4 regions of the Colwellia sp. KU-HH00111 genome follow, and region 4 is predicted to be linked to each of the others. Evidence: predicted binding sites of a transcription regulator. Region 4 holds the regulator's gene; each other region holds the start of a gene.
The links. Region 4 encodes FliA, which starts transcription of late flagellar genes. Its sites were predicted from a motif close to CTAAAGNTNNNNNNNNNNNNGCCGATA; they were not measured.

Region 1 (5,671 bases), on a different contig from region 4:
TAACCCATAAACAATATACTCAGCTAATACAGGCATTACTCAAAGAAGTTGTAGCGGTTGCAGCAGCAGAGGGAGTCAATTTAATACCTTGTGAATTAACACAAACAGTTGTAAACGTAGCGCAAGCAACGGCGTCAAATAGCTCTTCCATGCGCTGTGATGTGCACGCTAAACGACAAACAGAAATTGATTATATTAATGGCTATATCGCTAAACTTGGCATACAACATAATATTGCCACGCCTGAAAATGATAAACTGTGGAAGAAAGTAAAAAACCTAGCATAAAAATATGTCTGCTAGGCTTTAATACCAATAAGTACCTTAGTAGGTATTTAACTCAATTAAGGACGGTAAACTTTGACGTTCTTATAACCATTATCGATTAAGTAAAGTGCTTGTAGCTTACTCATGACGCCATGATCGCAGTAAAGCAAATACTCTTTACTCATATCTAAGTCACCAAATTGGGTCGCTAATTTATAAAAAGGAATATGCTTGATTTCAACATCATCAAGGGATAATGGTTGCTCTTCTTCTTCTTCTGGACTACGTATATCGACAACAACCGCATTCGCCGGAATGTTTTCCACCAGATCAACCGCATGAATTTCTTCTTCGGTTTCTTTGCCAATATCTCGAATATCAAACACCCGAGTTTCACTAACAACCTTATCTAGAATATCAAAATTAAAATGGCTTTCTTCTTCTTCCACTTTTGATAAAACCGCTTTAACCGTTGGCTTTTTAGAAATCACACCGCAATATTCAGGAATAGTTTTAGCAAAATCTTCTGTGCCTATGCGACGGGCAATATCAATAATATCTTGTTTATCATACGCAGCTAACGGACGTAAAATTAAGGTATCAGTAACACGGTTGATCACATTTAGGTTAGTTAACGTTTGACTAGAAACCTGACCAAGGCTTTCTCCAGTAACGAGCGCTTGTACCTTTCCTTTTTTGGCAATTTTAGCAGCCGCACGCATCATCATGCGCTTTAAAACTACGCCCATTTGGCTATTTTCTACTTGCTCTAAAATTTCAGCCACCACTGGTTCAAAGTCTACAGCAAAGAATTTCACTTTATGAGAAGCGCCAAATTTATTCCATAAATAATAGCTAACCTGTTTAACGCCCACTTCATGCGCCGAGCCACCTAAATTAAAGAAACAATAATGCGTGCGCGCTCCTTTTTTGATCATTTGATAGCTAGCAACGCCAGAATCAAATCCGCCTGACATCAGTGATAACACATCTTCTTGGGTGGCAATAGGAAAGCCGCCTAACCCTTGATGACGTTGGGTTACAATAAACAGATCTTTATTTTTAATTTCTACTCGAATGGTAACGTCAGGATTGCTGAGTTTAACTTTGGCACTATCTACCGCTTGATTTAAACCACCACCAACATATTGCTCAACTTTTAATGAGTTAAAGTCGTGCGTGCCAGTACGTTTAGCACGCACACAAAAACTTTTATTTTCGATAGTTTTAGCATGTACCGCTAATGTTTTTTCATAAATATCATGAACGTCAACAAACTCACTTTGCTGCACTTCTAAAAACATCGGTACGCCGGGAATACATTTAAGTGCTTGCACTAAACGTTCTCGGTTTTCAGGACTGTTGTTTTTCGTATTTACCTCAACATTATCCCAATTCATTCGTGTGGTAATTTGTTCATCAACACGACGTAACACATTTTTAATATTCGACTCTAATATTTTAGTAAATCGTTTACGAACCGGACGTGATTTAATGGTGATTTCAGCTTGCAGCTTTACGATAAATTTCATCGATAGTGGCCTAATAAATAGTAACAATAGAATAATGGCGCACATTATACACAAAAGCCGCCAGTTTTATGCTTTTAACTGACAGCTTTTTGATCCGATTAATATTTGATGACCGTGATTAATCGATCACTTGAATAGGGGCACTTTCTTTTGCCTTGCCTTGGTTAATAGCAATTTCAACACGGCGGTTGCGGCGACGATTTAAGGCGTTAGTATTGGGGACAAGCGGTCGGGTATCGGCATGACCTGCAACCACTAAACGGCTTTGTTCAAAATTTGGCACTTTAATCAACTCATGAGCGATAGCAACCGCCCGTTTGCTTGATAAATCCCAATTTGAATCAAATAGTTCAGAGTCTACACCACGATTATCGGTATTACCCGACACCATAATTTCACCGGGCATGGTATTTAACAACTCACCAATTCTTCTGATAATAGGCCTAAACTTAGGTTGTAAAAAAGCAGACCCCGATGGGAATGAACCGTTTTCTCTAATACGGATAATCACCTGTTGGCCTAATGACTCTAGCTCTACAGCACCATCTTGAATTTCTTTTTCCATCTGTTCAGCGATTTTTTTAACGAGATCATTCACATGCTCTTGTGCCGCTTTTTCCAGCTGCTCTTGAGCTTGTTGAATTTCTTGGGCTGTTAACGCATCTTCGGTATTTTGTGATTGACCACCTCGCTCTTCACCACGTTGCTCTTGCCGTCCTCCAGCAGAGGTTTCATCACCGGCTTGAAACTCTAACATTTGTTGAGTCATCTCTTGGGTTTGTTGCTGAATCACTTCAATAGGTGTTGGCTCAGGTTTTCCAGGGCGAAACTCTTGAGCGATAATGCTGGTGCCTTTAGGAATATCCTTGACTTCAATTTTGTTTTGGACACCAAAAGCAAATTTCATTGACCCTGCAATTTGTTTAAATTTCATCACATCCATTTCAGAAAACGACAATAACAAAACAAAGAAACACATCAATAACGACATTAAATCAGCGAAGGTTCCCATCCATGCAGGCAATCCTGGTGGTGGGCATTTACATTCGTCAGCCATGGTTACCCCTTACTAACCTTCATCCGTTGTGCCGATTTGGCGCTTGCCTTCAGCAAGGTAGTTTTTCAACAATCCTTCAATTACCCGCGGATTTTGCCCATCTTGAATACCTAACACCGCATCAAGTACCAACTCTTGGTTCATTTTTTCTTCTGCCATACGCAGTTGTAATTTAGATGCTAGCGGAATAGCAATAACATTGGCTAAGAAAGCACCATACAGGGTTGTTAATAACGCTACCGCCATCGCTGGGCCGATAGACTTGGGGTCATCCATGTTAGATAACATAGCAACCAAGCCTATCAGCGTGCCTATCATCCCCATAGCTGGCGCAACATCGGCCAGTGCCATTAACATATTTGAGCCTGTTTCATGACGTTCAGTGGTTAAATCAATATCTTTTTGTAACGTCGCTCTCACCACGTCTGCGTCATGCCCATCAACAAGCATGTCAACACCCTTTTGCATAAAAGCATTGGTGATTTCGGCTTCTTCTAGGGCTAAAAACCCCCCTTTTCGAGCTGCATCTGCCATATCAACCGCCTTTTCAATCAGCTCTTCAGGTTTTTCAAGCTTGAACATAAAAGCTTTACCAATGATTTTGCCTATGCCGAAAAATTGCCCCAAATTATAATTAGATAAGACAACAAAAATTGAACCACAAAATACGATCAGCACTGATTGTGTATCGGCAAACATCATGATATCGCCAGATAACACCATGGCCATTGCCAGCAAACCTATCGCACCTACTATGCCAATTAACGTTGCTAAATCCACAGAACTCTCCTAAAACTACAAAATCTACACGACCTATTAAAATAATAGTACATGATGAAATAATTATTCGCCATTACTTCTGTCTTTATTATCGTCCTTATACTCAATAACTTAATAGGGTCTGTTGATCTTTGCTGATTATTTTTGCAGCAGTTTATTAGCCTTTTATACAAGGCAGAGCTTATGTTGTGTAGTTGTTCTACTCTAATAAGCGATAACACAGTAGAAATGGCTAATAAACGCTGTCCTACGGATTCGTTTAAATGCTTCTTGCTCTTTGTTGCGAGGAATTTAAATAGAATAACTATTCTACATTCCTAGCGCCGCGACCAAAAAGCATTTAATTCGAACAAAATTTAAACATGAAAGGTCAACAGACCCTAGCTGATATAGAATAAATTTTGTTGAAATAAATAATCGCCACATTGACCATTGCGCCTAGCTAAGGTAAGTTTGCGCTTAGAGTTTAACTAGGGTTAAAAACATGGCAAAGAAAAAAATAGAAAACCTAAGTTTTGAAGAGTCGCTTAATGAATTAGACACCATAGTTCAAAGTCTCGAACAAGGTGATTTAAACTTAGAAGAGTCAATGGCACTTTTTGAGCGTGGTTTATCGCTAAGTAAACTCAGCCAAAATAAGTTGAACACCGCAGAGCAAAAAGTAAAAATATTACTTGAACAGCAAGGTGAGCAACAACTGCATGATTTCGACGTATCAACTAACGATTCATCTTTAGGTGAGCCTTTGTGAGTGATTTAGTTAATCATGAGTTCTTGCAACTGCGAATTAATCAGTATTTAGAACAGCAGCTTAATAAACTAACCGTTAACGATGATAGACTCCACCAGGCAATGGCTTATGGCTTGCTTATTGGCGGTAAACGCATTCGTCCATATTTAGTATATATTACAGGAGAAACCCTAGGCGTTAGCTTAGCTGACCTTGACGGTATTGCAGGTGCATTGGAATGTATTCATGCCTATTCGTTACTGCACGATGATTTGCCCGCAATGGATGACGACGACTTACGCCGTGGTAAACCTACCTGTCATAAAGCCTTTGATGAAGCAACCGCCATTTTAGCCGGTGATAGTTTGCAAACGCTAGCTTTTGATATTTTAGCTAATCATAGTTTTTCTGCCGCAACTCAGCCTAAACAACTAGCATTAATCAAGCAACTTGTTACCGCCGCTGGCTACCAAGGTATGTGTGGTGGGCAAGCGCTTGATTTAGCTGCGACCGATAAATCAATCAACTTAACTCAACTTGAGCAATTGCATTCGTTAAAAACCGGGGCACTGCTTGAAGCTTCGGTATTAATGGCGGCAGAGTGCGCCCCAGCAATCACTGAACAAGATAAGCAAGCACTAAAAGAGTACGCTCAATTGATTGGTCTCGCCTATCAAGTTCAAGACGATATTATTGATATCACATCAACGCAAGAACAGCTCGGAAAACCTTGTGGCTCAGACCTAGCTGCAAATAAAAGTACTTACCCTGCGCTCTTGGGTTTACAAGGCGCACAACAAAAAGCTGAAAACTTATTTCAACAAGCGCTTCAAGCTTTAGCTCGTTTGCCTTACAATACCCAATCCTTGGCTGATTTTGCTACTTTCATTATTAAACGTAGCCACTAATGGCGGCCATAAATCAGTTAATATAATGAACTAATATCGAAAAACTATGACTACAAACCTTGCTGATTACCCATTACTCGCACAGATAAATTCGCCAAAGGACTTACGAAATATTACTGCTGACCAATTAACAAAAGTCAGTAACGAATTGCGTCGCTTTTTATTAAATTCTGTCAGTAAAAGTAGTGGTCATTTCGCTTCAGGTCTTGGCACTATTGAACTCACCGTTGCCTTGCACTATGTTTATAACACTCCGTTCGATCATCTTATTTGGGATGTTGGCCACCAAGCGTATCCCCATAAAATTTTAACGGGTCGTCGTGATCAACTACATACTATTCGACAAAAAAATGGCTTGCATCCATTTCCTTGGCGGGAAGAAAGTGAATACGATACAT
Region 2 (5,671 bases), on a different contig from region 4:
GTTTTGTTTGCCGGTATTTCCCTGCATTGGCATTATTTACTTTTATCATGCAGCTTTACTTTGCGTCAGGGTACTTTACCGGATCTGGCAGTGTGAACAATGCTATCAATGCCTTGCCTCAAGCGTTAGTTTATGGGTTGTTTATATTATCTATTCCGGTGCAAGCTTTAGTGGTATTAGGTGTTAAAGCCGACAAGTTTTTGCCACCTTCACTTGCTTCATGGTATCGCTCAGGAATAGAGAAAGTGAAAGAGCAGGGTAATCACAGTAAGTTTAATGAATTAAGTTTGTCTAAACCTAAATACATCGATTTAGCCCAGTTGCTTCAGTTGACCTTTGCATCTAGAAACTAGCTTCAGTTTTATTTTTTCTGATATAAGCGCAAAATAAAGTCGGCCTGACAAGTAAAATTGTTTAGGCTTTTTATTTGCGCTATTAACTCAGTTGATGCTTTAAAAGCAAATGGGGTCATGGCGAGTAAATTTAACACATCGTCACTGTTATCAAAATGCATCGGATAGGTGAGTTTCTGCTCTTCAACTAATGTTAGCTGTTTAATAGGGGCTTTATTAATGTCATGTTTGTTGGCTTTACGGTAGATGAGTGATTTTAATTCAAATAAATGTTGTTCGGCTGGGGTCACCGTTAATAAGTAGCCATTAGTTGTTAACAACCTTGAGAACTCTGTTTCTAATATAGGTGCGTAAACTGAGGTAATCCAGGTAAAATAATTGTTGGCAAAGCTAAGTTTCGACAAGGTGCCTACACTAAAATGGCATTGTTGATATCGTCTAGCGGCTATTTTTATGGTTTCTTTCGCAATATCAACACCATAGACCTGATTTAATTGTGTTTTATGTTGATGAGTATAAAAACCTTCCCCACAGCCAGCGTCTAATACTGCACCGGTTGGCTCAGCATATGCTTGGTAAAGTGCCAGCATGCTATCAACTAAAGGCTGATAAAAGCCCTTATCAAGAAAAGCGCGCCTAGCAATAACCATGTCTTTGTTATCTCCGGGCGCTTTAGAATGCTTAAATTGCACCGGTAGTAAATTAACATAACCTTGTTTTGCCTGATCGAAGCTATGATTGTTTTCACATCGATAGCTTTTATCGGTAAAATGAAGTGCTTGTTGACAAAGCGGGCAAAGATAGTGCGCTGGGGTAGTCATAATAATCCTGGGTTGTTAAGGTTCGAACGTTGACCAAATAGGCGCGTGATCAGAAGGTTTTTCTATGCCTCGCATTTCATAATCAATATCAGATTCAACACATTGCGCACTCAAAGCTTGAGTCGCTAAAATAACATCGATACGTAAACCGCGATTATCATCAAATCCACGTGAACGATAATCAAACCAAGAATAGCGCTCGCTACGTTCAGGGTGAAGTTGTCTAAATGTGTCGGTAAAGCCCCAATCCATGAGGGTGGCAAGCCACTCGCGCTCTTCTAGTTGGAAAGAGCATTTACCTGTTTTTAGCCAACGTTTGCGGTTGACTTCGCCAATACCGATATCGAGATCAAGAGGGGAGATATTGATATCGCCCATAACAATGATTTGTTCATCTTTGTTATGATGCGTAGTTAAGTAAGTCATTAAATCTTGATAAAATTTACGCTTATAAGGATACTTTGTTTCATGGTTAATATTTTCACCTTGCGGAAAGTAACCATTTAAAATGGTTACTTTTTCACCTTTGGCATTGGTCGTTTCAACCATGATCATACGACGCTGTGCTTCTTCGTCATCAGTTGGAAAGCCTTTTTGTACTTTAATCGCTGCTTTTTTGCATAGCATCGCGACACCGTAATGCGCTTTTTGCCCATGAAAATACACGTGATAGCCCATAGCTTCAACTGCTTCTAGGGGAAACACTTCATCGTGTACTTTAATTTCTTGTAAGCCAATAATATCAGGTTGGTGTTTATCAGTAATCGCTTGTAATTGGTGAAGTCTGGCACGAAGTCCATTGATATTAAAAGAGATAATTTTCATAAGTAAGCTTGTTCCTGTTCAAATAAGCCGGTGCTATTGCTATGTTTATTGGCGTATGATTGGTGTTGGTATCGGGTGGATTTGACGACCAACTTTTCTGGAAATGATGATATCACTATATGACACAGAGCAGAATATTAAGAGAGGTGTTTGTATTAAATAATTTTTTTAACAAAAAGTAATTAAGTTTTAATATCCATGGTCGATAACCTTTTTACTAGCGCTACATTTATATGTGGTAAACCGGTAAATAAGAGAAAGCTTTTGACTGTTGATGTGGTAGACCAAACACTTAATAATTCACCTAATTCGCAAGCGGTTAACTCAGCGCCTTTGTTGCACGAGTTACAATTAGGTGAGCGGTTAAATGAATGTGTCCATCAGGCTAGGCGCTCTGATTTTGCATTAATGCTAGCAATGCTTTGTGATGATGTTAGAGAGCATAGTCAATTTGTTTTACCTCATACCTCAGCCATAGATGGCACGGCTACTGATAGCCCTCCACAAACCAATCAAGTATTGCGTAAATATTTTGAATTACCCGCAGAAGCGCCGCTAGCATTAAAAAGCGTTGAACAAATTAATGCATTTAATCAAGGGCAACTGGTAGCTGATCAGCAATTAGCAACGCTGAAATTACGTAATGCTTTATATCCCAAACCATTAGCCTTTAGAGATGATGATAAGCATGTGAATAATGATGTGTTAACCAACACCACATTAGTTTGTCAAAAAAAGCATGCTCAGCAACAAACCAATTCAGTTATTAATAAGCCGCTAACTATGCAGGTTGATAGCTGGCTTAAAGCTGTTCAAACCTCTATAGTAAAATCATCTTTGGTCGATGTTGTCGCTGCATAATGTAGCTTGGAAAACTGTGTTATCACGCTATTGCCCACAACATTGTTTAAACTTTTTACCTTTTTTAGCAGACCAAGCAGTAGGGTAATAGTTACAAGGGCATAGGTCTTTGCGTTTTACTGTTGAAAGTTCACAATGTTGACTAATTTCACCATCAATATAACGCCACTGTTGTACTTGATTATGATCATCAACCCTTGCTGGCTCTAGGATAAAACGTGAGTTTTCTCTTAGCTCGCACAAGGTATTATCAGAAATATAATATGCTGAAAATTCGACAAATTGCTCAGCTGATATGTCATTATCACTTGTGTTGCCATGAGTTTCATGAATTTCAAGCGCAAGCCAAATGCAGGCTTTGCCCCATTGCTCTATTTCTGATACCGATTGTGCTGCTTGGCTACTATTAGCGTAAGTATCATAAATATATTGGCTATTACCAATGGCGTAAGCACTAAAACGTGAGCGCATTAGTTGCTCAGCAGTATTTGGTTGAGCGCTTTGGGCAATAAACGGTTGGCAGCAAGCCAAAAAGCGTTTGCCACTGCCACAAAAACATTGTTGATTTACAAGCATAAGTTAAATTTACTTTCTGTATTTTATTTTATCGTATAGCGCTGTTTGGTTTTTTGTATGGGTAATTAGCACTTGTACCGACAATTTTATCACACTTATCGCAAGAAACAGGCATTTGGTAGTTTTCCCTTACACTTTTACTTGTTATTCACATAAGCTATTGCGTTGGTTATGTTGAACATTTTAACGTAGATCAGTATAACTAGGCTTACTTAAATAAATAAATACAATCCATTACTTAATTATTCTCCTTAGATTAGAGACTCTATATATATGAAATTAACATTAATAGCCGCGGTGTTGAGTGTTTCTTTAGTTGCATGTGTTAGCACTGATAATCCAACAAAAAATACTAACAATACCTCAGTTGAAACACTAACGCCCAGTGCAACTTTAGCCCCTTCAGATCAAACTGAATCGCTAGTGCTCAATAATAACATCATCACTTTAGAGCAAATTATGGCTGATCCAGACTGGTTTGGTCGTGCGCCAGAGTCTTGGTACTGGGGTGATGATAGCAATACTGTTTTTTATAAACAAAAGCAGTTAGGTAACCCGCTAAGAGATCTATTTGTTAAGCACTTAGCCACAGATAAAGCAGCTCAACAAGTTAATTTATCTCAACATCATATTGTTGCTGATAACAATGCGAAAAAAAATGCCAATGGCAGCCTAGAAGTTTACAGTTTTGAAGGTAATGTATTTGTCAAAAACGTCGTCAGTCAATCAGTAACACAAATCACCCATACCTCAGCACATGAGCGTAATGCTATGTTTTTAACCAATGGCAATATTGCATACCGTATCGGTGATATTTTTTACGCTCACAATTTAACCAGTGGACAAGTGGTAGAGTTAGCCAACTTACAAATGACAGACAAGCCAAAAGCGGTAAAAGCTCCTAGCAGTTATTTAGCTAAAGAGCAGCACAAGCTGATTAGTTATATTGCTTTGCAACATCGTAATAGTAAGCTTACTGAGCAGCAACAACTACAATTAGCAAAACAAAATCACACCATCACCGAAACAAAATATTATTTTGGACAAGGCAACCGTGTTAGCCATGCTAGCCTGTCACCAGCGGGCGACAAACTTTTAGTGAGTATTACTGAGGCCAAGTCGAGCCGAGATGACAGTGATATTATGCCAAATTATGTGACTAACGATGGGGTGATAGCGGCTGAAAAAGTGCGTGCTCGTGTGGCCAACAACCGTCAATATCAAGAAACACTTTTTATTATTGATTTGAATAAAGGGGAAAAGTCTGAATTAAAATTTCAATCCTTGCCAAATTATGACACCGACGTATTAGCCAAAGTGAAGCAAGAAAACTATGCGCGTGCGGGCAAAACTTACCAAAGCAAAAAACAAGCACGTAACATTCATTTGATGCAAATGTGGTTCCCGGTGAAGTGGAATGAAAATGGCAGCCAAGTTGCTCTGATGTTAGAGGCTTGGGATAATAAAACTCGATGGTTAACAACGGTAGATTTTGCTAAAAACACTCTGACCACTCAACATCAACTTCATGATGATGCATGGGTTAACTACTCATTCAATGAATTTGACTGGGTAGGTAATGATGCGCTGTATTATTTGTCTGAAGAAAGTGGTTATGCGCACTTGTATCATAAACCGTTGAACAGCAATAAAGCTCAACAGCTTACTTCGGGTAAATTTGAAGTGAGTAATGTGACATTAACGCAAGATCAGCAACGATTTATTTTCAAAGCCAATATCAAACACCCTGGCATTTATGAGATTTACCAGGTGGATTTAGCTAAGACAGTTACCGCATTAACCGATTTAGGGGGGATGAATGATTACGCCCTCAGCCCTGATGAGTCAAAACTACTGATTGAGCATTCTAGTTTAACCATGCCGCCGGAATTATATGTACAGCCATTAAGCGCTGATAAGCAAGCTAAACAGATAACCCATACAGTGACCGAGCAGTTTAAATCTATGCCATGGGCAGCGCCAAGTATTGTTGCTATTCCTTCAAGTAACCAAAAAGCGCCAATTTACTCACGCGTATACTTACCAACAAATTATGGACAAGCAACTGAAAAAAATCGTGCCGTTATGTTTACCCATGGTGCAGGTTATTTACAAAACTCACATCTTGGTTGGTCGGGTTACTTCCGCGAGTTTATGTTCCATTCGATGTTAGTACAACAAGGTTATGTTGTTATTGATATGGATTATCGAGCATCAGCAGGCTATGGCCGTGAC
Region 3 (5,671 bases), on a different contig from region 4:
AGAAAAAAACGAGCCATTTGGCTCGTTTTTTGTTTGATTATCAACCTGTTTAAGGTTAATTAAAGCAATTGAAACTTATGCAAAGTTTGCTTGTGCAAACTCCCAATTGGCTAATGCCCAAAAAGCTTCCATATAGCTAGGACGAAGATTACGGTAGTCAATATAATAAGCGTGCTCCCATAAATCAACCGTAATTAGTGGGGTAACGTTATCGTCAGTTAATGGTGTAGCCGCATTCGAAGTATTAACAATCGCTAAGCTACCATCAGAATTTTTCACTAACCATGTCCAGCTCGAACCAAAGTTATTAATTGCGCTTTCGGTAAATTTTGCTTTAAAATCAGCAAAAGAACCAAAGCTAGCATTGATTGCTTCAGCTAATGCGCCAGAAGGTTCACCACCGCCATTAGGACTTAAACTATTCCAGTAGAAGGTATGATTCCAAATTTGTGCTGCATTGTTAAATACACCACCAGTAGATGATTTTACAATTTCTTCTAATGACTTGGTTGCAAAGTCAGTGTTTTCAATTAAACCGTTTAACTTTACTACGTAGGTGTTATGGTGCTTTCCATAGTGAAACGATAAAGTTTCTGCAGAAATGTGCGGTTCTAAAGCATCTTGTTCATAAGGTAATGCAGGTAATTCAATAGCCATTTTGCTCTCCAATTTTTTTATCTTAAAAGTTATAAGGTATTTAAGAAGAAAGGGTGTCTTTTTTACTAAAACTTGAGTAAAATACTCAAGTATTAAGTTTATACTATATTGTCTTATTACGATATAGGTTTTCTTCAGCTATTTTCAAGCATTAAAAATTTTATTTTAGGTATTTATTATCTTGAATTGAAAAATTGAGTTTTATCACCATATGTTTACATTGAAACATCAACAGAAATAATTTATTAGAGGTTAATATGGATACGATTGAACGTATTAAAGAACAAATTAGTGAAAATGCCGTTTTATTATATATGAAAGGCTCACCTAAGTTACCAAGTTGCGGCTTTTCTTCTCAAGCATCTCAAGCATTGATTTCTTGTGATGAGCAATTTGCCTATGTTGATATTTTGCAAAACCCTGATATTAGAGCGGAATTACCAAAGTATGCAGACTGGCCTACCTTCCCTCAGCTTTGGGTTAATGGTGAGTTAGTTGGCGGTTGTGATATTATTTTAGAAATGTTTCAACAAGGCGAGCTACAAACGTTAGTTAAAGAAGCAGCGGCTAAAAACGTTTCGGAATAGAATCTTAAGTAATTCTATTGTTTTTCTTGAAAAATTGATATTTGTCACAATACTAGTGATAGTTTATCATTCTCATATCGAGAAATTAATAAAATAAATGGAGAGTAAAATGAGCGTATTAGTTGGTCGTCCCGCACCAGATTTTACAGCTGCTGCAGTATTAGGTAGTGGCGAAATTGTTGATGGTTTTACATTAAGTGAAGCAATTAAGGGTAAAAAAGCGGTAGTTTTTTTCTACCCGTTAGACTTTACTTTTGTATGTCCGTCTGAGCTTTTAGCTTTTGATCACCGTATGGAAGAATTCAAGAGTCGTGGTGTAGAAGTTATTGGTGTTTCTATTGATTCACAGTTTTCACATAACGCTTGGCGTAATACCCCAGTAAATGATGGTGGTATTGGCCCAGTTCAGTACACTTTAGTTGCTGATGTTAAACATGAAATTTGTCAAGCTTATGATGTTGAACATCCAGAAGCTGGCGTTGCATTTCGTGGTTCTTTCTTAATTGATGAAGAAGGTAATGTTCGTCACCAAGTTGTGAATGATTTACCATTAGGCCGCAACGTAGATGAAATGATTCGTATGGTTGATGCACTACAATTTCACCAAGACCACGGCGAAGTTTGTCCAGCAGGTTGGAATAAAGGCGATAAAGGCATGACAGCGTCACCAGACGGTGTTGCAGCTTACCTTACAGATAATGCCGACCAACTTTAATAGTGACGGGTTATTAATGGCAAGCTAAATTCAATGCTTGTTATTCAATTGATATAAAGGTTAGTGTTTTTGACACTAACCTTTTTTTTGTATTAATTATCGCTATTCACTAGTGGCCACCCGCCTAAATCATGCCATTTATTGACAATATAGCAGAACAATTCTGCTGTTTTTTCAGTATCATACAATGCTGAGTGAGCTTCACTATTGCTAAAATCTATATTGGCGGCCTCGCAGGCTTTGGCCAACACGGTTTGTCCTAGAGCAAGTCCGGCCAAGGTGGTGGTGTCAAAACTCACAAAGCCATGAAATGGACTACGCTTTATTTTGCTGCGGGTGGTTGCAGCATTTAAAAAACCTAAATCAAATGCGGCATTGTGGGCTACAATAATGGCGCGTTGACAACCGGCTAACTTCATTTTTTTTCTGACCAATTTAAATATTGCTTTTAAAGCAACGTCTTCATCAACAGCCCCACGTAGAGGGTTACTCGGATCAATACCAGTAAACTCTAATGCTTTAGGCTCTAAATTTGCGCCTTCAAATGGGTTTACATTAAATTGTATCGTTTCATCTAAGTAAAACTTTCCAGTGGTTTCATCTAGAGCTAAAACAGAGGCGGCAATCTCTAATAGCGCATCTGTTTGGGCATTAAAACCACCTGTTTCAACATCAATGACCACAGGAAAGTAACCACGAAAACGTTCAGCAAAAAGCGGCTTTGCCGTGCTGGCTTGAGTGATGATATCGGTATTTTTTTGATTTAAGGTCTCTAAGCTTGATGACATATTTTTTAGGGATAAGATCATTGAAGAAAATTTACCGTGATTATCTCAGAAAAAGCCAAAGTAAGATAATTTAATTTGTTAACGCAAATTCAATAATTAAATGCTAAAGTTACTATTGAAAGGGTCGATACAGAATTAAGCCAATTATAAACTTCGTGTAACTATTATGAAAAGACACTCTTGTGCAATCGGTAATCCAATTATCGTTTATTTACCTAGCTACCTTTTCCTAGCTAAGGTGTTTTTCATTATGGCATTTTTTGTTAGTTTACTTCCCAATAATGCCCTAGCCGGTATTCGTCAATATAGCGCTGATCTCAACAGCTCTAAATGGCAACTTGCTAACGATTCAAGGCTACAATGCACGTTAGCTCACCAAATTCCTCATTATGGGCAAGCTCGATTTTCCGCAAAAGCAAGTCGTCAGCTTAATATGGAATTTGAATTAGATATGATGCTACTACCTGATAGCTACTCTCTAGCACAGGTTCGCAGCGAATCTCCTAAATGGCGGCCCGGATACGGTGGCAAAGTTTTAGCTAACATGAAACTCCATAAGCAGTTTACCCCTAGTTTACCTAAAAAAGTCGCTTGGACCATGTTAAGTGAGCTTGAGCAAGGGATGAGCCCAACTTTTTATTATAATGATTGGCATAGTGAGCAAGATAAAATATCGGTTGGTTTATCTACAGCTCGCTTTAAAGGTGCTTACCGAAATTTTGTTACCTGCGTGAGTAATTTACTGAATTATAGTTTCGAGGACATTGCTTACACGGTATTAAATTATCAGTCTAATAGTGATAAGTTTACTAAAGCATCACAAAGACGCATTGATATGATCCGAGAATATTTAAGTTTGGACCCTGATCTTGAACTCGTTTTGGTTGATGCCTACTCAGATAGTTATGGTGGCCGATGGTCAAATTTGAAGTTGTCAGAAAAAAGAGCGATGAAAATTCGTGATTACTTTGTCAAAAATGGTATTGATGCCAGCCGTATCGAAGCGACAGGTTATGGTGAAAAACGCCATATAGCCTCTAATGAAACTACATTAGGTCGTGGCAAAAACCGACGTGTTGTTATTCAAATGCAAAAATTGTAGCTAAAGCATTACATTTGGTTGTTATTCTATAAAAATAACCGCCTAGTGAGTTTGATAAAAAGTTGAACAGGCTAGTAGATTCGAAGTAATCTACTAGCCTGTTTTTTTGTCTATATTTTAGGATTCTCTAAATGAAAAATTTTAATCGGTTAATAGTGTTATTTACTTTAACCTTGTCGCAGTGGGCTTTAGCTAATACCTCGGTCACTCATCAGGTACGAAATGATGCTTATACCTATGCAAACTATGATCAAGTGATCACCACACATCTATACTTGGATCTGGCGGTAGATTTTGAGCAAAAATCACTATTAGGTTTTGCCGAGTTGTCATTAAAATGGCTTAGCGATGACAGTCAACAAGTTATCCTAGATACTCGTGATTTAGTTATTGATAAAGTACTGGCGCAAAATGAGCAAGGTCAATGGCAAAAAGTGAGCTTTGATTTAGCCAAGCGTGATGATGTACTAGGCGCTAAATTGACCATTAACGCTGTCAATCAAACAAAGAAACTACGTATCTATTATAATTCTACTGAAAAAGCCTCAGGGTTACAGTGGTTATCACCCGAGCAAACTGCTGGTAAAGAAAAGCCGTTTTTATTTAGTCAAAACCAAGCGATTCATGCGCGTTCATGGATTCCTATTCAAGATACCCCGAGTGTTCGCGTAACCTACACCGCACGCATCCGCACAGACAAAGATTTACTTGCAGTAATGAGCGCAAATAACGAACCAGACACAACACGCGATGGTGATTATTCTTTCTCAATGCCACAAGCTATCCCGGCTTATTTAATTGCGATTGGCGTGGGTGATCTTCACTTTAAAGCAATGAGTCATCAAACAGGAATTTATGCTGAAGCAAACATATTAGATGCAGCGGTTGCTGAGTTTGATGATACTCAAGCCATGATAGATAAAGCCGAACAGATGTATGGTAAATACCGTTGGGGTCGTTATGATCTACTAATTTTACCACCAAGCTTTCCTTTTGGTGGCATGGAAAATCCGCGCTTATCATTTATTACTCCTACCGTAATTGCAGGAGATAAAAGTTTAGTTAATTTAATAGCCCATGAGCTAGCACATTCTTGGTCTGGTAATTTGGTGACTAATGAAAGCTGGCGAGATCTCTGGTTAAATGAAGGTTTTACCAGTTATGTTGAAAACCGTATTATGGAAGCAGTATTTGGTAAAAACAGAGCAATTATGGAGCAAGCTCTTGATGCACAAGGGCTAAACCATGAAATCGCCGAACTAGCGCCTGGAGACACACAGCTTTATATTGATTTAAAAGGTCGTGATCCAGATGATGCTTTTTCAAGCGTACCTTATACTAAAGGTCAATTATTCCTTATCTATTTAGAGAAAAAATTTGGTCGTGAACGCTTCGATGCTTTTGTATTGGACTACTTTGATAGTCATGCCTTTGAAAGTTTAGGCACTGCTAATTTTGTTAAATACCTTAAAGCTAACCTCACACACAAATATCCGAATATCGTCAGTGATAACGAAGTAAACGAATGGATTTATCAACAAGGTTTACCGGCGTTTGTACCTAAACCTACATCGAGCGCATTTAGTATCGTTGATAAACAAATATCTCAATGGTTAGCAGACGACATCACGTTAGTTCAATTACCTTCGGCGAAATGGACCTTGCATGAATGGTTGCATTTTATAAATAACTTACCTTTAGATATCAAGGTTGAGCGTATGACAGCACTTGATAAACAATTCAATCTAACCAATAGTAACAATGCAGAGATAGCTCACGCGTGGTATTTATTAGCAGTACGTGCGGGTTACGATGTTGTCTA
Region 4 (5,671 bases):
TCTGGGCTGATGTGGCAGGATATGGCACAAAAAGAGCCACAACGAGCGGTATTAGTTACACGTTTGTTAGCGTTGGGCTTGAATGAACAGATAGCCGATCAAATTGCTGGCTATGTGCCAGCACAATATAATGAATCTGAGGCTTGGCAACAGGCAAAAAAACTAATTAGTGAACAAATCAATACAACACAAAATGATATTATTCACCGGGGAGGCGTTGTTGCTTTAGTCGGACCAACGGGTGTAGGTAAAACCACTACCATTGCAAAGCTTGCCGCACGCTTTGCACAAATCCATGGTCATGAACAAGTTGCGCTTATTTCTACCGATACTTATCGAATTGCGGGGTTTGAACAGTTAGCTACCTATGGAAAAATAATAGGGTGTCAAGTTAAACTAGCAAAAGACAGTCAGTCCTTAGATTTATTGCTTCAACAGTTTTCGCAAAAAAAATTAGTGTTAATTGATACTGCAGGTATGGGGCAAAGAGATGTACGTTTAGCAGAAAATTTAGCTAGTTTAATGTCTAATACCCGCGTGCGTATCAGAAATTATTTAGTGCTTGCAGCCAACAGCCAACAACAAGTAATGCAAGAAAATGTCATTCGCTTTAAAAAAGTCCCTTTATCTGGCAGTATTTATACTAAACTAGATGAAAGCGTCAGTATTGGTGAAATAATTACAACATCAATTCAAAATGGCCTGCCAATAGGTTATCTTACTGATGGACAAAGAGTGCCAGAAGATATTAAAGTTGCAAATGCAGAGAAATTGGTAACGCTTGCTGATAAAATGGCAATAAAGTCAGCAAATAATAATGTAATCTATAGCCAGCAATCAGCGCGACCAATGCCAGTAGCACCGGCCGCCACGATGTAGAGATATTATTATTAGCAGTTTTTTTAATTAAAGTATCCTTAATTAAAGTAACGGGATAATATAAGAAGTAGTATATAAATGGCAGATCAAGCGAGCGGCTTAAGAAAAATGCAGGACATAAAAAAAGTTAAAGTAATAGCAGTTTCAGGTGGAAAAGGGGGAGTAGGTAAAACTAACGTCTCATTAAACACGGCTATTGCACTCGGGCAACAAGGTAAGCGAGTTTTAGTCCTAGATGCCGATCTAGGCTTAGCTAATGTTGATGTCATGTTAGGATTAAGGGTTAAACGTAATCTTTCGCATGTGTTATCTGGCGAATGTGAGCTAGACGATATTATCATTGATGGTCCAGCCAATATCAAAATTATACCAGCCACTTCCGGTTCTCAGTCTATGGTTGACTTAACACCACCAGAACACGCTGGCTTAATTCGCGCTTTTAGCGAAATGCAAACCCAATTTGATGTACTAATTGTTGATACCGCAGCAGGTATTTCTGATATGGTGCTAAGTTTTACTCGTGCCGCACAAGATGTCATGCTCGTTGTTTGTGATGAGCCAACCTCGATTACTGATTGTTATGCATTAATGAAGTTGTTAAGTCGAGATCATGGGGTATTAAAGTTTAAAGTGGTTGCTAATATGGTGCGCAATCCAAAAGAAGGCCAACAATTATTTTCCAAACTGATTAAAGTGACTGATAGATTTTTAGATGTCGCCCTTGAACTTGTTGCTGTGGTGCCTTTTGATGAAAATATTAGAAAATCTGTACGTAAGCAGCAAGCAATTGTTGAAGCATTTCCTAATTCTCCCGCATCATTAGCCTTTAAAGGTTTAGCAAGTGAAATATCTGGTTGGCCAATTCCTCATCAAGCATCAGGGCATTTAGAGTTTTTTATTGAACAGTTACTCGATTATTAAAGTTTAGTGCAGATTAATTCTTTAATATAGATAAAAAACAGTGTAAAAATCTTCTATAATAATCTAGGTGGAAAATAAATAGTGGTAAAAGCTAAGGCCTATAATAATCCAGTTGATAAAACAGTACTGCTTGAACAGCACACTGTATTGGTCAAACGTATAGCTTATCATTTGTTAGCTCGATTACCTGCGAGTGTTATTGTCGATGATTTAATACAATCAGGTATGATAGGTTTATTTGAAGCTGCTAATAACTTTGATAGTAGCAAAGGGGCCAGTTTTGAAACCTTCGCAGGCATTCGAATTCGAGGTTCAATGCTAGATGAAATACGCCGTGGAGACTGGACTCCACGGTCTGTTCATAAAAATAGCCGAATGGTTAGTGACGCGATTAAACAGCTAGAAGCTGAATTAGGGCGTGATGTTACTGATGTAGAAGTTGCTGAAAAACTTGATATTTCAGTAAATGAGTACCATCATATATTAAGTGAGGTCAGTACAGGTAAAATACTTGGACTGGATGACCTAGGTGTAAGTGAAGATGCACTTAAGCTTGACGATACCTATCAGTGTGATGATCCATATCAAAGCATAGAGCATGTAGCTTTTAAAAAAGGGTTAACAGAGTGTATTAGCACTTTACCCGAGCGAGAAGCTTTAGTACTGTCACTGTATTATGATGAAGAATTGAATTTACGTGAAATCGGTCAAGTACTGGATGTAAGCGAATCACGTGTTAGCCAAATTCATAGTCAAGCAATGCATCGATTAAAAGCTCGTATGCAATCTTGGCAAAATTGAGTAAAATAATAATTATGTTAACCAATAATAATTTTGAATGTTTCGCCGGAGGGTGCCTTGGATAAAAATATGAAAGTGCTTGTAGTTGATGACTTTTCAACCATGAGACGTATAGTGAAAAATTTGTTACGCGATTTAGGCTTCACCAACATTCAAGAAGCGGATGACGGCAACACTGCCTTACCTATGCTTCAAGGTGGTAGTTTTGACTTTGTTGTCACCGATTGGAATATGCCTGGCATGCAGGGTATTGATTTATTAAAAGCAATACGTGCAGATGCAAGTTTAGCTCACATACCCGTACTATTAATCACAGCTGAAGCTAAAAAAGAGCAAATTGTTATGGCTGCTCAAGCCGGTGTAAATGGTTACATTGTTAAACCATTTACCGCAGCAACGTTGAAAACTAAATTAGATAAAATTTTTGAACGTTTAGGCTGATTTGTATTGTTAGCATATTTTACTAGCAGGCTTTTTGAGCTTACTAATAAAATTTAGCCATGTGATGGTTTACGTATTAAGGACTTTTAAATTAAGGACTTTAAATGAGTATGTCAATGTTAGGCCGAGTCTCATTAGAGCAGGCAAAATCTTTGGTTGAATATATTGAAACAGGTCAACAAGAGAAGGCTGATGAGTTAATTGCTACCATTCAGAACCCAATTAATTCTGAGCTATTTGCAGAAATTGGTAAATTGACGCGTCAACTCCATGACTCTTTAACAAATTTTCAAGTTGATTCACGATTAAATGATTTAGCAACAGCCGATATACCCGATGCTAAAGAACGTTTGAACTATGTTATTACCCGTACGGAAGAAGCGGCTAATAAAACGATGGATGCTGTAGAATCTATTTTTCCCGTTGTTGACAATATTGCTGAGCAAGTTCAAGCAGTTAATCCTTCATGGACTAAATTGATGAATAATGAAATCGACTTAGTTGAGTTTAAACGTTTATGTGTAGACATTGATAAGTTATTGATTACAACAGGCAAAGAAACCTCACATATCCATAGCCTGATGACAGATGTGTTAATGGCACAGGACTTTCAAGACTTGACCGGACAAGTGATTCGTAAAGTTATTGATCTAGTCCATGAGGTTGAAGAGAGTTTAATTAACATGTTAACAGCCTTTGGGATTTCAGCAGAAAATATGCAACAAGGCGGTTTGCCATCCGTTGGTGATAATCTTGTCGAAGGGCCAATCGTTAATACAGAAAATCGAGATGATGTTGTCGAAGATCAAGACGATGTTGATGATCTTTTATCAAGTTTAGGGTTTTAGCAGGAGTTATCGAATGTCGTTTGAAGCGGATGAAGAAATTCTACAGGACTTTTTAGTCGAAGCAGGTGAAATACTCGAGCAGCTCTCTGAGCAATTGGTTGAACTTGAAAATGACATTGATAATGCTGAGTTACTTAATGCCATATTTCGGGGATTTCATACAGTAAAAGGTGGTGCAGGTTTTCTTGCTTTAAATGAGCTAGTTGATGTTTGTCATGGTGCTGAAAATATATTCGATCTACTTCGTACAGGGCAAAGAACGGTTAATGCCGATTTAATGGACACCATTTTATCAGCTCTCGACACTGTAAATGAGATGTTTGTTTTAGTACAAAATAAAGAGCCATTGATTGAAGCTGATGCGGCTTTATTGGCAGAGTTACATCGTTTAAGCCAGCCTGAAGGTCAAGAAACAGCACCTGTAGAACCTGAACCAGAGCCTGTAAGTGTTGCTGCTGCACCGGTGGAGAATACTTCGCCAGAGCCAGAAGCGCAGTCTAGCGATGACTCATCTGATGATATGAGCGAAGATGAGTTCGAACGACTACTTGATGAACTTCATGGTGGTGGTAGCCCATCAGCGCCAGTGGTTGCTGCTGAAACAGCTCCGATGAGTAATTCGGGAGATGATATTTCTGATGATGAGTTTGAATCTTTACTTGATGAGCTCCATGGTCAAGGGGCGTTTTCCCCAGAGGTAAGCAACGACGTTTCAAGCTCAAATACTAGTGCCTCTGATGAAATAGACGATGATGAGTTTGAAAGCTTACTTGATGAGCTACATGGTAAGGGTAATGCCCCTAAACCAAATGAAGTGGCAGCAGAGTCAGTCAGTGAGCAAAGTGAGCCTGAGCCAACTCCCGTTGTCAAACCTGAAGCTAAAACACCTGCGGCTCCTGCTCCAGCACCAGTCGCCAAAGCCGCACCTCAAGCTAAACCTGTTGCCGCCAAAAAAGCTGCACAACCCGCTGCACCTCAAGCTGAAACCACCGTTAGAGTTGATACTAAACGACTTGATAAAATCATGAATATGGTTGGTGAGCTAGTATTAGTAAGAAACCGTTTAACCAGTTTAGGACTTGTTTCAGACGATGAAAACTTAACCAAAGCGGTATCGAATTTAGACTCGGTCACCACCGATTTGCAAGGCGCGGTCATGAAAACCCGCATGCAGCCAATTAAAAAAGTGTTTGGTCGTTTTCCTCGTGTGGTTAGAGATTTAGCGCGTAGCCTTAAGAAAGATATTCAATTGGTGTTAAAAGGAGAAGATACGGATTTAGATAAAAATTTAGTTGAAGCATTAGCAGATCCATTAGTGCATTTGGTACGTAACTCAGTTGATCATGGTATTGAAGAGCCTGATGTTCGTGAGGCTATGGGTAAACCTCGCCAAGGGACTGTGATGTTAACAGCTTCGCAAGAAGGCGATCATATTTTATTAACCATCAAAGATGATGGTGCAGGTATGAATGCCGAAAAGCTGAAAGAAATCGCAATTGAACGTGGTGTTCTCGATGCTGATGCAGCTGCAAAAATGCCTGATAAAGAGGCGTTTAGTTTGATTTTTGCGCCAGGATTTTCCACTAAAACCGAAATTTCTGAAGTATCAGGCCGTGGTGTTGGTATGGACGTGGTTAAAACTAAAATCACTCAGCTAAACGGTATTGTTGATATTGATTCAGAAATGGGTGTTGGCACCATTTTGGAAATTAAAGTACCTCTGACACTGGCAATATTACCAACATTAATGGTGGTCGTTGGCGAACAAACGTTTGCTTTGC

Region 1: pomA (flagellar motor protein PomA) is a predicted target of FliA. The motif match lies at 3,725-3,751, and genes of this name have one in related genera.
Region 2: ABXG98_RS11840 (VC2046/SO_2500 family protein) is a predicted target of FliA. The motif match lies at 2,181-2,207, and genes of this name have one in related genera.
Region 3: ABXG98_RS12460 (flagellar protein MotY) is a predicted target of FliA. The motif match lies at 2,851-2,877, and genes of this name have one in related genera.

Annotation. Positions count from the first base shown of each region.
Region 1 covers NZ_BAABWO010000004.1:200,796-206,466, reverse strand. Annotated here, with positions in the region: gene ABXG98_RS09630 (2-dehydropantoate 2-reductase) at 1-287, shown strand, start outside; gene thiI (tRNA uracil 4-sulfurtransferase ThiI) at 344-1,798, opposite strand; gene ABXG98_RS09620 (flagellar motor protein MotB) at 1,917-2,855, opposite strand; gene pomA (flagellar motor protein PomA) at 2,868-3,635, opposite strand; gene ABXG98_RS09610 (exodeoxyribonuclease VII small subunit) at 4,120-4,386, shown strand; gene ispA ((2E,6E)-farnesyl diphosphate synthase) at 4,383-5,273, shown strand; gene dxs (1-deoxy-D-xylulose-5-phosphate synthase) at 5,320-5,671, shown strand, end outside.
Region 2 covers NZ_BAABWO010000006.1:3,687-9,357, reverse strand. Annotated here, with positions in the region: gene yfbV (terminus macrodomain insulation protein YfbV) at 1-353, shown strand, start outside; gene rlmA (23S rRNA (guanine(745)-N(1))-methyltransferase) at 362-1,174, opposite strand; gene xthA (exodeoxyribonuclease III) at 1,190-1,999, opposite strand; gene ABXG98_RS11840 (VC2046/SO_2500 family protein) at 2,264-2,860, shown strand; gene ABXG98_RS11835 (YchJ family protein) at 2,888-3,436, opposite strand; gene ABXG98_RS11830 (S9 family peptidase) at 3,710-5,671, shown strand, end outside.
Region 3 covers NZ_BAABWO010000006.1:144,883-150,553, reverse strand. Annotated here, with positions in the region: gene sodB (superoxide dismutase [Fe]) at 76-657, opposite strand; gene grxD (Grx4 family monothiol glutaredoxin) at 915-1,244, shown strand; gene ABXG98_RS12470 (peroxiredoxin) at 1,354-1,959, shown strand; gene rnt (ribonuclease T) at 2,052-2,747, opposite strand; gene ABXG98_RS12460 (flagellar protein MotY) at 2,998-3,849, shown strand; gene ABXG98_RS12455 (M1 family metallopeptidase) at 3,981-5,671, shown strand, end outside.
Region 4 covers NZ_BAABWO010000001.1:627,466-633,136, forward strand. Annotated here, with positions in the region: gene flhF (flagellar biosynthesis GTPase FlhF) at 1-879, shown strand, start outside; gene ABXG98_RS02750 (MinD/ParA family protein) at 958-1,800, shown strand; gene ABXG98_RS02755 (RNA polymerase sigma factor FliA) at 1,882-2,601, shown strand; gene cheY (chemotaxis response regulator CheY) at 2,659-3,042, shown strand; gene ABXG98_RS02765 (protein phosphatase CheZ) at 3,147-3,890, shown strand; gene ABXG98_RS02770 (chemotaxis protein CheA) at 3,904-5,671, shown strand, end outside.